2 regions of the Oceanobacillus sp. FSL W7-1304 genome follow, and region 2 is predicted to be linked to the other one. Evidence: a T-box and tRNA genes for the amino acid it is inferred to sense, from the RefSeq annotation. Region 2 holds a T-box; the other holds one or more tRNA genes.

Region 1 (8,804 bases), 500 kb from region 2:
ACAAATACATTGTTCCAGGCTTAATTTGGAAAACATCTCCAGTTACCACTTTTTCAATTTCCCCTTCACCTTCAATGCAATAAACTGCTTCAATATGATTTTTATACCAGAAAAAGTTATCCGTACCAGCTTTAATAATGGTATCGTTCATGCTAAAGCCAACGCCATCCTTTTTCAAAATAAATCGACGGCTCGACCAGTTTTCACTGAAAGTTTCATCCTCTGTTCCAATAATTTCCTCTAATGATTTAACGATCATAGCGCATTCCCCTTTCTTATCCCTCATTATTTGTTCAAGACATAGTTAATACTGTCATCTAATAGCTGAAATCCCTTTTCTAATCCCACTTTGTCAATAATAAGCGGTGGCAGGAATTTAACGACTTCATCTTCAGGACCGGAAGTTTCTACAATTAAGCCACGCTGAAATGCTTCTGCACAAATTTCAGTTGCTAGACCCTCTTCCTCTACTGCAATTCCCTGCATCAATCCTCTGCCCCTTGCTTCTCCATTCAGTTCAGGATATTTTTCAATTATAGTACTTACAGCAGTCTTTAGAATTTCTGCTTTTTCCTGAACTTCTTTTTCGAAGTCATTATTTTTCCAATAGCTTAATGCTTCCGTCGCTGCAATAAACGCTAAATTATTTCCACGGAAAGTACCATTGTGCTCACCCGGACCCCATTTGTCATGTTCCGGTTTGATTAATGTAATTGCCATTGGCAGACCAAAACCACCGATCGATTTGGAAAGACAAACAACATCCGGTTCAATACCAGCTGGTTCAAAGCTAAAGAAAGTACCCGTACGTCCATTTCCTGCCTGCACATCATCTACAATTAATAAAATGTCCCAGCGTTTACACAGTTCCTCTATCTTTTGTAACCATTCGATTCGCGCAGCATTAATGCCACCTTCTCCCTGTACCGTTTCCAATATAATAGCAGCTGGCAATGCCACACCACTTCCACTATCCTCTAAAAACCGTTCCAAATAGGCGGTGGAATCATGATTTTCCACATAATTATCAAACGGCATAGATACCGAATGATGGAGTGGCACACCTGCACCATGGCGTTTAAAGGAATTACCTGTCACAGAAAGAGAACCAATCGTCATTCCGTGAAAAGCATTTGTGAAGCTTATAACTGTCTCACGTCCTGTTACCTTTCTAGCAATTTTCAAAGCACTTTCTACTGTATTTGTTCCAGTTGGACCCGGAAACATAATTTTATAGTCAAGCTTACGTGGTGTAAGAATAATTTCTTTAAAGTTTTCAAGGAATTCTTTTCTTGGAGTTGTACCCATGTCGAGGCTATGTATAATGCCATCATTTTGGATATATTCAATCACTTTTTGCTGCATCGTATCATCATTATGGCCATAATTCATTGTTCCTGCACCGGCAAAAAAATCAATATACTCCTTGCCATCTGTATCCCAAAGTTTATAGCCCTTTGCTTTATTAAAAACTGTCGGCCAGCCTCTGCTATAGCTTCTTACAGCAGACTCTAATTCCTCAAATGTTTTCATTTTCGCATCATTTAATACAGCTGTAGTCACCAAATCATCCTTTATCTTTTATTTTTTATTTTTTATTGGACCTATCTTGAATAGCAATTCATCTTCATGTCCTTCAGCTGGAAAATCCTCTGAGAGAAAGTAATCACTGATGTTGCAATCTGTCTCAAGCTTTTTTGCAAGACCTTTAAATAATGATTGTGACGGTTTATTTGAAGGTGAAACTGTTGCTTCAATGTATTGAACGGTTCCACATGCTGTACGGTTCAGTAATTGGTACAACATCTTTGTTGCTAAACCTTTACCGCGCTCAGATTCATTAACAGCAACCTGCCAAATGAATAATTTATCCGTTGTATTCGGATGAAAAAACCCGGAAATAAACCCAACAATCTCCCCGTTTCTTTCTGCCACAATGGATGTATCAGAAAATATCTCACACCACATTAAATAACTATATGACGAATTTAAATCAAGTACCTTTGTATTTTTTATGAGTTGCCAAACCACTGATCCATCGTGTTTGGTTGGCTTACGAAAATGAAAATCTGTTTCAATTTCAGCTACTGCATTCATTCCTGCAATTCCATTTGTATTGATGCTCTCACCTCCTGCGCTATTTAATTGGTACTCTATAAGATTAATAATAAGCTTCCATTTCGTCAAAATTGATAAAGGCGGGAATTTACAGATTATTCATGATGAGGTATGCTGTGGGTAGTTTGATTGAAGATGCCTATTAAAAGCTAGCAAATGCTGAGGTATAATCCGGTTTATGCAAAATTCGAGTTTTTTAGAGTTTTAAATCAGAAGGTTGGTTGCTTATTGGTCGTATTTTTAGCAAGCCTCTAATAAAGCAAATTAATATTGACAGGACGGCATTTTACACGTATAGTAATAAGTACAAATCGTACATACGATTCCGTAGCTCAGCTGGGAGAGCGCTACCTTGACAGGGTAGAGGTCGTTGGTTCGAGCCCAATCGGAATCATCATAAAACAGAGGTCTGTATCCCTTGTATATCAAGGAGTACAGACTTTTTTATTTTTATAGTAAAGATTTGTTTTTCACCCCAATTTGGTTAGCAGTCACAAATCAGTCACAGAATTTTTTAGAGCCATTTCAAACACATCGGCAACATCATAATCGTTGTTAGGAACAAGGTGAGCGTATATTTCCAAGGTTGTTTTGGGGCTGGTATGTCCCATACGTGCAGCAACTTTGACTAAATCTACACCTCCTGATAACAGGATGGATGCGTGCGAATGTCTTAAATCGTGAAAGCGAATGATACGTACACCACCTGCTTAATGATTCTATTTGTAACCCGCAGCAAATTTCCCGGATCCTGGACCGCCCCATTTTCTGTACAAACAACTAAATCTTGATCTTGGTACATTTCTCCAGCCGCTTTCTTCTGACCCTCCTGATTTCTTCGGTGTTCTTTAAGTTCAGTGATGACTCGGCTAGTAGAAAACCGGATTTCTTTTTCTGTTTACGCACCCCATCTTGATTGAGATCAACGGTATATCGATATCTAATCCCTTGTTTTTTCTTATATTTTTGAATAGATCCTATCATTTTGCTTACCTCCTTATTAGTAAAGGTAAGCAAGTGGTCTACTTTTAATTTTGACCAAGGAATAGTAAATTATAATTAGTTACATTAATTTAGATTTATTATTTGAAATATTGCAATTAAATGGTAAGGTTAATATGCACTTAAACTAACAGGACATTATTGTTGTAGAATAATAGAAATGCATATATTCTCTAAGAAAATTAAAAAGAAACTCTTGACTCTCCCCTATAGGGTAGACATTAAACTCTATTTGTAAGTTAATCATTTAAAGGAGGAATTCAAAATGAACTTAGAAATTAGAGACATTAAAAAAGAGGACATAGAACCTATTAAAGTAATTACTGCTGAGGCCTTTGCTAAAGGGTTTATAGAAGAGGTAGAAAACGAAGATATACTAGATGCAGCAATTACGCTAATGTTTATAAATCCGATATTAAACAAAAGTACCTTCGGGAGAGTAGCTACACTAGACGGCGAGGTCATTGGTGTAATTTTTGGATCAAGAGTTGATGAGATAAGATCTTATAGATTATTACAAGAGGATTATACAAAGGAACTGTTAGAAATCTTAAATCTAAACGACATCGAAAGAAACTTATTTGTCGAATTTACTTCAAAGACTGATGATGCATATAGCAAGTTAATTAGAGGAAAAGAAAATGAGTTTCAAGGCTGTTTAGAATTCTTTGCCGTTTCTGAAAAGTCGAGAGGTAAAAAGGTAGGAAAAAAATAATTGAATGAGCTATTTTCTTACTTTAGAAACACAAAAGTTAATAAAATCTATGTATATACAGATACAATAAGTAACTATGGATTCTACGACTATAATGGTTTTAAACGCCTAGAGGAAGAATTAACTGTATTTAATTTACCTGAAGGAAGATTCGAGAATACAAACTTTATTTATGAATACAAATTTTAAGTTTAAAGCCCACCTTAGCTAGGGGGTGGGCTTTAAACTAATTTGAAATTGCGAAAAGTGATTATTTTGATTAAAGACATCTGTAACTAAATAAAATAAATAAATCTTATCACACGACAAACTCTTTTTCACCAAATATTCTTTTATTAATTGAAATGTTTCGATTTCAGTGTCTCTTGTACAATTTACAGTTAAGTAATCTCCCTTTGGTAACTTAGATACACTTGGATTATCTTTAAGCATAATAGAATCATCTGCTGTTATTATACGAAATGCATCACTAATAGCCCAAATATCATTATGACGTGAATAAATTAGTCCGTACTGGAATGTATTCATTATAAATCTTTCTAATTCTTCATCTAATTTATCGAATGAATGCATTTCATCAAGTACTCCACCCTGTGTGGGTGAACTAAAAAGGTATCTTTCTTCGAAGGTCTGCATATTAAAGCCTTTATTCATAAGATCATCCTCAGATGTATGAATAGCTTTCTTTAATATTTCTATTTGTTTACTAACCTGTATTAGTTTTTTTATTTCCATCTGAATTTCTTCATTTTTCTGTTCCAAGTAAAACTTAAGATAATTGGTATCGGAATTAGTAAATAAATCTTTAATTTCACTAATACTTACATTACCCTGTCTACATATTTTTATAATATCAAGGTAAAAAAATTGGTTAATTGTATAATACCGATAACCATTTTCGGGGTTTATGTAGGCAGGCGTAAGCAAGCCAATATCGTGGTAATAACGCAAGGCTTTTATTGTAACATCCTTTAATTTAGAAACTTCTCCAATTGAAAAGTATCTTTTATTAACCATAAATTCCTCCAAGAAGTTTAATGCGTGAAGTCCTTTTTTCACCCCTATATTTTAGAATAGCACACGTTATTGATTAATTTTTGTTATTATTATTGGCATTAATAGAGTATCCTTAGTGTCTTCCTATTATTTAGGTAGATTTATATATCTCGAAACGCCAAAATGATTTTTAACCTTTATAGCTAATTTTTCCTGTCTCCAATAATTCTTTAAGACCCATAAACATATAATACCAGCCTTGTTCAGTGCTATCACGCCATTCATCATGAGCTTTTTCGATATCGGACTCTGTCCAATTTTCTTCATGAATAACATGGATCAATTGTGTGAAAGTCATCTCACAGCCTTGCTGGAGTTCTTTTAGCTCAACTGTAATCGTATCTGCTAATTCGCTGAATCCTTCTGGTGTCAATTCAGGCATCTTAAAAGTGAACACGATTTTTTTCGGAGGATCAATTTCGAGGTACTCCCCAATCGCACGGTAATCTTTTCCTTGTCGATGGTCAACAATTTCCCAAGTACCGCCTACTACAGGATTATTTTGTGCAACCTTATTCGTCCCTTCCAATGTAAAAAACCATTTTCTCATCATTTCTGGGTTTAACCATGCATCAAAAACTCTTTCCGATTTTACATCAAAATTTCTGACCATTGTTAAAGTGGTTGTTGAATAGTTGTTCATATTAAAAACTCCTTTATGTAATTTAATGTTCTTTCTTTTGTGCCTTTATTAACTCTTTCTCAAGAGGGTCAAAACGATTACTCCAAAACCTCTCATAAAAACGAAGCCATTCAGAAACTTGAGACAATGACACTGCGTTTAATCTACATATATGCGTTCTTCCTCTTACATTCCTCTCCACTAAATTTGCTCGTTCAAGAACCTTTATATGTTTAGAAATAGCTGCTAAAGACATGTCAAAAGGCTCTGCTAACTCTGAAACTGTCCTCTCCTTTTGAGCCATCATATAAACGATTTCTCTCCTTGTTGGATCGGATAAAGCATGAAAAATTTCATTTAAGTTATCTTGATATTGATTAACCATATGGTTAAATATAACAAACTTCTCAATTTATACTCAACTGTTTAGTTAAATTAAAAACATATCCGATCTTTCGTTTTGTGCTTTTGTGGGTAAATCAAGAATTATCAATCATTGAATTTCAACTTATCAATATATTCTTTACCCTCTATCAGTGAAAGACCCAAAGTTTCTCTTGCTTTTTTAATTGCTTTTACATCTTCGCCCTCTTTTATTAGTTTACGTAGTTCATCATTGATTGGATTTTCAGGCAGACCCGATTGTTTGGTTACTTGGTCTAAGGTATATTGCATTCTTTTTATGCGACCTTCTAATTTATTCACCTTAGCCGTTACATTTATTATTATAAGAAAAGCTATGATTATAAGAATGTATTCCATATATTTTTAAACCTCCATATATTATTTGTTCCCTAAACTTATGTACGGATTAAAAAACAAATAGTTTCACTATTAAACAATCTTTCCAAGTTAGTCGAATAAGAAAAAGGATTGCCGCAGCAACCCCATTGTTCAACATAGACACCCGTTACTTTAAGTTCATATTTTTATAATTCAGAAATTGTTGCTTAATTGAATACGCATTGTTTTATGTAAAATGTTGCACCTAGTCTAAAGTGCAACTCCCTATTTTATGTTTTTTCATAACAAAATGCCTTTTAAACTAATCCATCTAACTCAACATAGCGAAAGCTACTAAAGATCCCTTGTCGCAAGATTGGAAACCACTCTTTTCATAAAAATGTCTTACATCTACGTAAAATAACGTTAATCCTTCTTGAATTAACGTTGAAGATGGGCCGGGGTTTATTATCCTTGAAATGTATAAGGAGATGAGGCTTTAAATATCCTGTCAACTCCATTAAGATGATAAGGCATTAATTCATTAGCCCTTTGTATGGATACCCATTCTATTTCTGAAATTTCGTCTTTGTCTATAATGGAAATTTCTCCTTCGATTACTTTTGCATTAAATGTTATAAATATAGCGTGATGTCCCTTGTCTTTAAATATAGCTTCATTGAGAGCTATAATTTCTCCAGCTTCAATTGTTAAACTTGTTTCTTTCTTGACCTCTCGAATAACTGCTTGTTCTAGATTTTCTCCTTTTTCCATTGCACCACCAGGGAGAGACCAACCTCCACCCTTGTTATTAACCATAAGGATTTTTTTCTTATCCTCATTGTTAAATAAATGCATAAGTTACATCGACTCTTATCATTTCTTACTCTCTCCTATGTTTTTCAGGATTAAATTATTACGGAATGCTTTTCGGCTACCCTACCCCACCAGTAAAATATCTTCTATGTACTAGTTACTTGAATAAGTTGTTATTTTATTTTTTCTATACTTTTAACCAACCTAATTATCCAATACAACGTTATCCAAGGAAGAATGAACTTTGTAGCCCATTCTATTAAATTAGGTATTACATAGGATGTGTTTATTTTAAAAAACCAGAGTATTAAGCAAAGTGCAATTAAAATTATAATACCAATTATAATTTTAATCATCCTCTCAAAGCTATTTTTATTCTGTTGCGTTACTTGAATAAGGAGGAGCATTATCCTTCTATCAGTAATGCACCGGTTAGTAAAGTAGAATGATAAAAACAATATTTATTACTTCTATTATTCTATATGGTCGCGGGCTTATCTAATAAAAGTGTCGTATAAGAATGGTATGCCCACATCCAAGATAAACAAAGCGATGGCGACGAAAAGGACGGTTCCGGCTATTGGTAGAATCCATTTTCTTTTCTTGAATTGGAACCAGTAATTGATTGCCCACATTACAGTCAGGAAAATAATTGTACCGAATCCAAACATGTCAGAGACGGGGTCTCGGTGTGGGCTAATATTTACCACAGAGAAAAACGCAAGAAAACCGATAGCTCCCAATAGAATTAAATTGACAGTATGCACGACAATATCATAAATAGTATCTTTGTTTTTCATTAAATTTCCACCCCGATCATTTATAGTCCACAATCACATTTTATTATTCTCATTTCCGTCCCACTAATCTTCGACTGCCATCCCTTTAACAAGATAGTCACTTTTGAGTAATGCACCCGTTTGTTTAAGTACATTCTTTCACAAACATAACCCATAATCTTCATTTGTTACAGGAATGCTGCCCAGTTTGTTTTCACTATAACTAGCACTAAATCTAATCCACCAGAAACCAGTTTTCTCTGTTTTTAAGTTGTAGACAATTTAGAATTGGAAATCCCCATCCTTCATTAGCAGGACTTCAGTTCCACCTTCTTTAATGCCTACTACTTTCATATCTTCGGTACCAAAAGTTACATTAACTAACAAAAGTGAATTATTCAGACCCGCTTCCTTCAACTCTTCCTCAGATTGGTCAATGCCATTTTGAATATTGGAGGGAGATGCATTTCCGATTCCAATATGACAGGTCGTATTTTCATCAAATAAGGTATTGTAAAAAAGAGTATCTGCCTGAGCAAGAGGAGATTTATTAGAGACTAAGGCAATTTCACCTAGATAATGTGAACCTTCGTCTGTTTCAATGATATTTTGTAACACTTCCTGTCCCTTTGCGGCATAATAGTCGGTAATCCGTCCATCTTTAAAAATTAGATAAAATTCATCGATGACACTTCCACCATAGATAAGAGGTTTAGTACCTACCAATTTGCCATTTACCTTATTTTTATGGGGAGCAGTAAATATTTCTTCCGTAGGAATGTTCGGAAAGAAAGGTATTCCATTTTCATCTATGACACCCCCACCGATATAGTGATGATTTTTAGGTAGACCAACTAATAAATCAGTTCCACCGCTATTTGTAAAATGCAAGGCTTCAAATTGGCTCTCGTTTAGGATTTTTTTTCGAGACTCGAAGGCTCTATTGTGACTCTCCCAATCTTTTATAGGATTT
Region 2 (8,804 bases):
CGATCTAAGCCAGGCTTAATACCAAAAGCTTTTCGGCTATTGAAAAAATCTTCAATTTCTGGAAATGTCGTAAACATAATTACACCACTTTCGATAAGAAGTAACGTTATTATAGCAGAAAGGATAAAATCAAATGAAACCAAATGGATGGATTATTTACAATGGAAACCTGCCAGGAAATAAATTTCTTGATTATGCGGAAATGATTCAAGAGTCTGCAACAAAACAAGGCATTGACATGAAAATTTTAAAAAACAATGCATTACTCAGTCTATTAGCTACAGATCAGCTTGGAATTGTTCAACTAGATAAAGCAGAGCTTCCAGATTTTGTCGTTTTTGCTGATAAAGATATTTATTTGGCAAGACAGCTTGAATTACTAGGGATAACAGTTTTTAACAGCTCAAAAGCAATTGAAATTAGCGATGATAAAATCGCTTCCTATCAATACATGGCAACTCACAACATCCCGATGCCTAAAACAATTGTTGCACCGAAAATCTTCACAACCGGAAACATTGATCATAAATTAGTCGAGAAAGCTATCGAACAATTAGGTCTACCGTTAATTATTAAAGAAGCCTTTGGGTCCTTTGGAGAACAGGTCTATTTATTACATAGTCTAGAAGAGATTATTACTAAAATCGATGCCATCCAAGGCAAACCTTATTTATTCCAACAATTTATTCCCTCCAGTTACGGAAAGGATTTACGCCTACAAGTCGTTGGCAACCAAGTTGTTGCAGCGATGGAGCGAGTTAATATAAATGATTTTCGCGCGAATGTGACATCTGGAGGGGCAATGAGCATGTATACGCCTACGAAGGAAGAAGCAGTGCTAGCCGTTGCCGCAACGAAAGCAATTAATGCAGATTTTGCAGGAGTCGATTTATTAATTGGTCCAGATGATAAACGGCTTGTTTGTGAAATTAACTCGAATGCACATATCCGAAACTTACTAGACTGTACTGGTATTAATGCAGCCGACTACATCATGGAACATATTTTGGGGGTATTATCATGAAAACTGGTTGGCTCATTTATCAGGAAGAAGATGCCATCCGAAACAAAGCATTTATTGAGTGGTTTATCGAGGAAGCAAGTTTACAAGAATTGTCGTTACAGCTTGTTCACCGAGAAGATCTGACAATCAGAATCATGCAAAATAAACAGCAAGCGCTTATTCATAACGAGCCCGTACAGCTGCCGGATTTCGCTATCGTTAGGACAATCGAGCCTTTATTGAACCTTCATTTGGAGACAAAGGGTGTTACCGTTTTTAATTCCTCTACCGTAGCTACGATCTGTAATGATAAGGCGCTTACGCATCATCATATCAATCAGCTTGGATTACCGATGGTTGATACGATATACAGTAAAAAAGAGTTAATGCAGGACATTCCGTCACTTGACTATCCATTTATTGTGAAAGAAGTGAGTGGCAGAGGCGGCAAGCAGGTTTTTTATATAACGAACAAGCAGGATTGGCTGACATGCAGAAAGTCAATCCAGGGCAACATTATCATGCAACCAACAGCCGTTCAGATGGGGAAAGATCTTCGTGTGTTTGTCGTTGGGAAAGAAATTATTGGTGCAGTATTACGCGAAAGCACGACCGATTTTCGAGCCAATTTTACATTAGGTGGAGACGCGAGACTCTATTCACTAAATGACTCGGAGGGAAAACTGATCCATAAAATTATCGATCACTTTGACTTCGGTATGGTTGGGATAGACTTTTTAATTGGACATGATGGTAAGCTTCTGTTCAACGAGATTGAGGATGTTGTCGGCTCGAGAACATTAAGTGCGTGTAGTGATATAAATATCCTTGAGACATATGTTGGTCATATAAAACAGCGCATTAGATAAAAATCGAAAGTCCTCAAATTGGACTTCCGATTTTTGCATTAGTTTGATTTAACCCTTTAACTCCTCAAGTCTTGCTTTCACTTTTGCTTGTTTATCAAGATAATCTGCTTCTTTTTGCTTTTCTTCCTCCACAACTGCGGCTGGTGCTTTGCTAACGAATCCTTGATTGGAAAGCTTCTTCTGAACCCGCTCCACTTCTTTCGTCCATTTTGTAAGCTCTTTCTCTAACCGTTCAATTTCCTTATCGAAATCAATCAGCCCTTCTAAAGGAAGGAATATTTCAGCGCCAGTTACGACAGAAGCCATCGCTTTTTCTGGAACATCAAGGTTAACAGAAATTGTTAGTTCGCTTGGGTTACAAAAACGCTCTAAATAACCACGATTTCCTTCTAATTCTTGCATTACGGCTTCATTTTCAGCTTGGATTAGCATTTGAATTTGCTTCGACATCGGTGTATCTACCTCTGCACGGCTATTACGAACCGATTTTATGATTGCTACGAGCCGTTTCATTTCAGCAGCTGCTGTTTCATCATGATACTTCTCTTCAACTACTGGCCAATTTGCTATCGTAATTGAGTCCCCTTGATGTGGAAGCTGCTGCCAGATTTCTTCTGTAATAAATGGCATATATGGGTGCAGCATCCGCATTGTCTGATCAAGAACGTGTGCAAGTACAGATCTGGTTGTGTTTTTCTTCGCTTCATCGTCACCATATAATGGAAGTTTTGCCATTTCAATATACCAATCACAAAGCTCATCCCAAATAAAGTTATATAAATGACGACCAGCTTCACCAAACTCATATTTCGCTGTGTTTTTCGTCACATGATCAATCGTTTCATTTAAACGCGTTAAAATCCATTTATCTGCTAGTGTTAGCTCTCCAGTTAAATCAATATCTTCATAGGTGAAGCCTTCCATGTTCATTAAGGAGAAGCGAGATGCATTCCATACTTTATTCGCAAAGTTCCACGTTGACTCCACTTTTTCCCAATGGAAGCGTAAATCTTGACCAGGTGTTGATCCAGTTAACAAGAAATAACGTAATGAATCGGCACCATATTTCTCAATAACATCCATCGGGTCAACACCATTTCCTAGTGACTTACTCATTTTCCGACCTTCTGCATCGCGGATTAATCCATGAATAAGTACATCCTTGAACGGTTTTTCACCAGTAAATTCCTTCGATTGGAAAATCATCCGCGCTACCCAGAAAAAGATAATGTCATAACCTGTTACAAGTACATCGGTTGGGAAGTAGCGTTTAAACTCTGCAGATTCTTCATTCGGCCAGCCCATCGTTGAAAATGGCCATAATGCAGAGGAGAACCATGTATCCAGTACATCTTCGTCCTGCTCCCAATTTTCGATGTCAGCCGGTGCTTCTTTTCCAACATATATTTCTTTTGTTTCTTTATGGTACCAAGCTGGAATGCGATGTCCCCACCAAAGCTGACGAGAAATACACCAATCACGGATATTTTCCATCCAGTTAAAGTACGTACGCTCAAAGCGTTCTGGTACAAAATTAACTTTACCTTCTTCATGTTGTAAATCCAGCGCCTCTTTAGCCAATGGTTCCATTTTAACGAACCATTGTGTTGACAAGTATGGCTCAACAACTGCACCACTGCGCTCCGAGTGTCCAACTTGATGGATATGGTCCTCAATTTCAAATAGAACGCCCTGTTCCTGCAAATCTTTCACTATTTGCTTACGGCATTCAAAACGATCCAACCCTTGATATTTACCGGCGTTCTCATTCATGGAGCCATCTTCATGCATAACGAGAACGCGTTCTAGATTATGACGGTTACCAATTTCAAAGTCATTCGGGTCATGGGCCGGTGTAATTTTAACCGCTCCTGAGCCAAATTCCATATCTACATAATCGTCTGCAACAATTTCAATTTCACGACCAACTATTGGCAACACTACTTTTTTGCCGATTAAATGCTTATAACGCTCATCTTTCGGATGTACAGCAACTGCGGTGTCACCAAGCATTGTTTCTGGACGTGTTGTCGCAATTTCAATTGTTTCATCACTATCTTTAATTGGATAACGCATATGATAAAACTTACCTTGGACCTCTTCATAAATTACTTCAATATCGGATAGGGCAGTTTTTGTTTGCGGATCCCAGTTAATAATGTATTCTCCACGATAAATAAGACCCTTTTCATATAGTTTAATGAATACTTCCTTTACCGCATCAGACAAACCTTCATCCAGCGTAAAACGCTCACGTGAATAGTCCAGTCCTAGACCTAGCTTTTCCCATTGAGAACGGATAAAGTCTGCATATTCTTCTTTCCACTCCCAAGATTTTTCCAGGAATTTCTCACGTCCTAATTCATAACGATTTGTTCCTTGCTCCTTTAATTTCGCTTCTACCTTCGCCTGTGTTGCGATTCCAGCATGGTCCATACCGGGTAACCATAATACATCATAGCCCTGCATACGCTTCATGCGAGAAATAGTATCCTGCATTGTTGTATCCCATGCATGACCTAAATGCAGCTTACCTGTAACGTTTGGTGGCGGAATAACAATCGAGAATGGCTCCTTATCTGGATCACCAGTAGCTTCAAAATATTTCCCTTCTAACCAAAATTGATAACGACCTTTTTCCACTTCCTCCGGATTGTATTTCGACGGAAGGGACGTTTGTTCATTTGTGCTCATTGCTTTACCTCCTATTTTTAACAGTCACTAAAAATCAAAAAACCCTTTTCATCCTTAAAAATAAAGGACGAAAAGGGTTAGATTCCGTGGTACCACCTTTGTTTACAAACCAAAATTGTTTGTACACTTCATTGATTGATAACGGTCAATACCGGCTTCTTCTACTTTAAATTTTAATTTCAAAGAAACTGCATCAAGGGCGACCTTCCAAAACAATCTACCTAGGAAATTTTCAGCTCATGATTTCCCTCTCTAAAGGCGTTTATTTTGTACTCTTCCCTATCATCGCGTTTACGTTATAATTTCACATAATTATATATATTATTTTATAGCTTACTTAGAGTATCGTCAACTATTATTATTGTTATCCGCACCAATTTGGTGTATTCATACATAGTATAGAAAAAGAGCGTAAATGTGCTTAGAAAGGAAAGAGGTGCTACCTGTGGCAAGATTTTATCGTTACAAACTTCCACCATGGGCAAGACAATGCCTTTTTGTCTTCGAGAGAATTCTTTTACCGATCACGATATTCCAGTTAATCCGCACGTTGTTAATCCCAACGACTTTTGATGTGCTTTTATTAGGTGTATTAATTGGACTATTAATCGCTTTTTATTTGGAATGGATTTAATTTGACAGATCATCAAAATTTATTGTTTCATATTCTTCTTTTATAAAATCTGTCCATTTTAATGCAAAAATAAGCTTGCGATATTGTTTCTGTAATGCACTGACTTGATAAGTCAGTGGTTTTTCTTTTGTACTTTTCACATAATCTCGGATGATCGTCATATAATCAGCTGGATTAAGTAAATAAATGGATAGTAATTTCATATCAAACATTTCAAGATCATACTTTCGTTTATATACTTTGAAACCTTCCATTATTAACTCATTTGGTTGATCGTATTCACCGGTTAACTGATGGAAGTAGTTTGTTAAATCCACTGCGACATGATCATAACGCGCTTGCTCCCAATTAATAATATGGTTGTTCAAAACATGATCAAGCGCGAGATTTCCATGGCAAAGGGAAAGATTCCATGTTATTTCTTCTTCTGACTGATCAAGAAATTCACTTACCTCTCCATTTATCCGGTTTAATGCAGTTTCTATATCTCGATAATGCGTGCAAACCTGCAATTCAAACGGAGACATGTAGGCTTGTTGTTCAAAGCGAAGCACATAGGAATATAATTCATTTGGAAGCTGCTCACAGAACGTTTGGTATGTATGAAAGTTTTTATTTAAGCTGGATTTTGAAATCCGTTGACTTTGCTGAGTTCTGTCATGGATATGTGCTAATAGTCCCATCGTTCGCTCAATCGATGTTTCACTGCTTGAACGAGGCGCAAAAAGCAGCCAAGGGCTAAGGTAGTAAACGAAACCATCTACATCTTCATATAGCTTGCCATCTTTTGTTAGATAAACGGGCACAATTTCTGACAGATTTTTCTCATTTGCTACATAATAAACATGTTCCCATGCAGCAATATCCTCTTGCTTTAATGTACTTTTCTTTAAGGCATAGTCACGACGACTGTCTTTAATGTGATAGAGACGATCGGTAACCTTTTCGATTTCAGTTGGAAAGATTCGATAAGCCTGCAGTATGTCTTTCACTACTTCCATCATTTATCACCACCTACTAAAGGAGATACCCCCTTGTTTCGTAAGTGTCAGGGGGCATTTTCGATTATTAATTGACAGGTATATACAACAACTGTCCCTCATGGACCTCAAAGTCATCCTCAAGCTGGTTTTGTTTTATCAATTGGAGTGGGCTTACGGAAAATCGTTCAGCAATTGTTTCTATTGTGTCTTGATTTTGTACAATACAAAGTCTCATTTTCGTAAACTGCTCTTCTTTTGCTTCTCTAAAAATATCCGATAATAAACTTGCATCTTCTGGAACACGCTCTTCATAATTATCTGTTTCATTTACTTCAGCTGCAACAATATCCTCTTCAGTGACCAACTCTTCTGTCTCTTCTGCTTCTATATCCGTTGTCTCTGCCTCTTCATCTGACAATTGTTTGAAAAATTCTGCTAATGTTTGTGATTTCTTTTTCCATCGATCTGGATCATGATCTTCTTGTTCCGCTTCTTCTGACCTAATGTCCCCGGTATTCTCCACTGTTTCTGCTGCTTCCTCTGTTTCTTCTACTTGAACGAAATCCTTCTCTTCTCTTGTTTGTATTTCTTCTTTTTCAACAGTTTTTTGTTCATCTAATGGTCCTGCATCAAGCTCTGTCTCCGATAAATCGGTAAGAGCTAGTTCCTCTTCTTGTGGTTTTCTTAATTCAAATTCGAATGAGTCTAATTCAGAGACAGAATTACCCTCCACCACTGTATCTACTTCTTTTTCTTCTGTATCCTTAACTTCCTTCGTTTCTTGACGCTGGTGCTCTACTTCACTATTAATCCCGTGTATTTCAATGGTTGCGTACAACTTTAAGTGACTTGGTTCTGGTATTTCATAATCAAAAGAATCTACATGTACCGTAACCTCATTCAAGTCTGCTACACGATAAGGCGGGACAGAAATTTCTACCGGAAACCGATGAGAAAATGCAGCTAATCCTTCCTCATCTATTACCTTTTCTACATAACGTTTCGCTTGAAAGTCTTCAAAATCCAGTGAGCGATCATCTTGCTCAGACTCTACTTTTTCGTATTCTCCTTGAAGCTCAATATTCCCGCGAATCGAAATATATTCCTCATAGGGCTGGATAGATATTTCAGGTTCTAATGCTATTCCTCTTAACTCCGCAACTTCCTGTCCCTTTTCAAAATAGAGTGATTCCTCTAGATCAAAAGTGAATGCTTTGGAATCGCCTGCCAAATGAATTCCCTCCTCTTTAAAAAACTTGGCATTCGTTAATATCCTTGAGCGAACGCCTTCGCCTGCACTTTTGCAAAAAGGAAAGTTTTATACTTTCTTTTCTGCCAACATATAACCAATATGCCGATATGTCTTTATAATCTATATGAATCCACCTACAGAGATATGCATGAAAAAAGCCATTCCAATCTGGAACAATCCTAATATAAGGATGTCCCCATTGGAATGGCTTATTTTTTCTCAATGTGAACGCCACGTCCAGTCCGCATGTCACTAGCCGGGAGTTTTCACGATTGATTTTTTACTTTTCAATTTTAGAAAAAGCTGTTCGGATTGCTTGGATTGTTTTTTCAATATCTTCATCGGTATGCGCAGTTGATAGGAATAATCCTTCAAATTGCGATGGCGGCAGGAAAATTCCCTCTTCCATCATGGCACGATAATATTGGGCAAAGTAATCCAAGTTTGATTGCTGAGCTGTTTCAAAGTTGATGACTTCTTTATTTGTAAAAAACACACCAAACATTGAACCTGCTCGATTAACATGTAAAGGAATATCATATTCCGCCGCAGCTTGCTTGAATCCTTCTACAAGTCGATCTATTTTCTTGCTTATTTCCTCATATGATTCCTCTGTCAATGCAGATAAGGTTTCATAACCTGCTGTCATTGCAAGTGGATTTCCTGACAAGGTTCCTGCTTGGTAAATGGAACCTGCAGGAGCAATGCTTTCCATAATTTCGCGTTTACCACCATAAGCTCCAACAGGTAATCCCCCACCAATAACCTTACCAAGACAAGTCAGGTCTGGCGTAACATCAAAGTGTCCTTGTGCACAGTGGTAACCAACACGGAATCCAGTCATGACTTCATCAAAAATAAGGAGTGTACCATTTTGCTCTGTGATTTGTCGCAAGTTTTGCAGAAAATCATTTTTAGGTGGTACAACACCCATATTCCCTGATACTGGTTCAACGATAACTGCTGCAATATCTTCCCCGTACTTTTCAAAGGCAAGTTTAACACTTTCTACATCGTTATATGGAACCGTAATCGTATTCTGAGCAATGGACGCTGGAACTCCCGGGCTATCTGGTAATCCAAGTGTTGCAACACCTGAGCCAGCTTTAATTAATAACGAATCTCCATGCCCATGGTAGTTCCCTTCAAATTTAAGAATAATATTTCTGCCGGTATACCCTCTAGCAAGACGAATCGCACTCATCGTTGCTTCCGTTCCTGAGTTTACCATTCGAACCATTTCAATTGAAGGAACACGATCAATCACTAATTTCGCTAGCTTGTTTTCAAGCAGCGTCGGTGCACCAAAGCTTGTCCCTTTTTCAGCGACTTCCTTTAGCTTTGTTACAACATGGTCGGGAGCATGGCC

The links. The T-box of region 2 lies ahead of NYE61_RS03805 (valine--tRNA ligase). A T-box ahead of a tRNA ligase gene usually reads a tRNA of that ligase, here a tRNA-Val.
Region 1: it encodes a tRNA-Val, which carries the amino acid that the T-box ahead of NYE61_RS03805 (valine--tRNA ligase) is inferred to sense. The anticodon was not compared.

Annotation. Positions count from the first base shown of each region.
Region 1 covers NZ_CP150211.1:1,221,373-1,230,176, forward strand. Annotated here, with positions in the region: gene NYE61_RS06075 (ectoine synthase) at 1-259, opposite strand, end outside; gene ectB (diaminobutyrate--2-oxoglutarate transaminase) at 286-1,533, opposite strand; gene ectA (diaminobutyrate acetyltransferase) at 1,582-2,187, opposite strand; tRNA gene NYE61_RS06090 (tRNA-Val) at 2,440-2,512, shown strand; gene NYE61_RS06095 (hypothetical protein) at 2,899-3,102, opposite strand; gene NYE61_RS06100 (N-acetyltransferase) at 3,386-3,835, shown strand; gene NYE61_RS06105 (helix-turn-helix domain-containing protein) at 4,043-4,852, opposite strand; gene NYE61_RS06110 (SRPBCC domain-containing protein) at 5,022-5,534, opposite strand; gene NYE61_RS06115 (metalloregulator ArsR/SmtB family transcription factor) at 5,557-5,898, opposite strand; gene NYE61_RS06120 (hypothetical protein) at 6,003-6,275, opposite strand; partial or broken gene NYE61_RS06125 (NUDIX hydrolase) at 6,705-7,116, opposite strand; gene NYE61_RS06130 (hypothetical protein) at 7,547-7,852, opposite strand; gene NYE61_RS06135 (aminopeptidase) at 8,114-8,804, opposite strand, start outside.
Region 2 covers NZ_CP150211.1:723,733-732,536, forward strand. Annotated here, with positions in the region: gene NYE61_RS03790 (folylpolyglutamate synthase/dihydrofolate synthase family protein) at 1-77, opposite strand, end outside; gene NYE61_RS03795 (RimK family alpha-L-glutamate ligase) at 134-1,024, shown strand; gene NYE61_RS03800 (ATP-grasp domain-containing protein) at 1,021-1,872, shown strand; gene NYE61_RS03805 (valine--tRNA ligase) at 1,921-4,566, opposite strand; T-box leader at 4,627-4,861, opposite strand; gene NYE61_RS03810 (hypothetical protein) at 4,982-5,200, shown strand; gene NYE61_RS03815 (phosphotransferase) at 5,197-6,204, opposite strand; gene spoVID (stage VI sporulation protein D) at 6,269-7,414, opposite strand; gene hemL (glutamate-1-semialdehyde 2,1-aminomutase) at 7,716-8,804, opposite strand, start outside.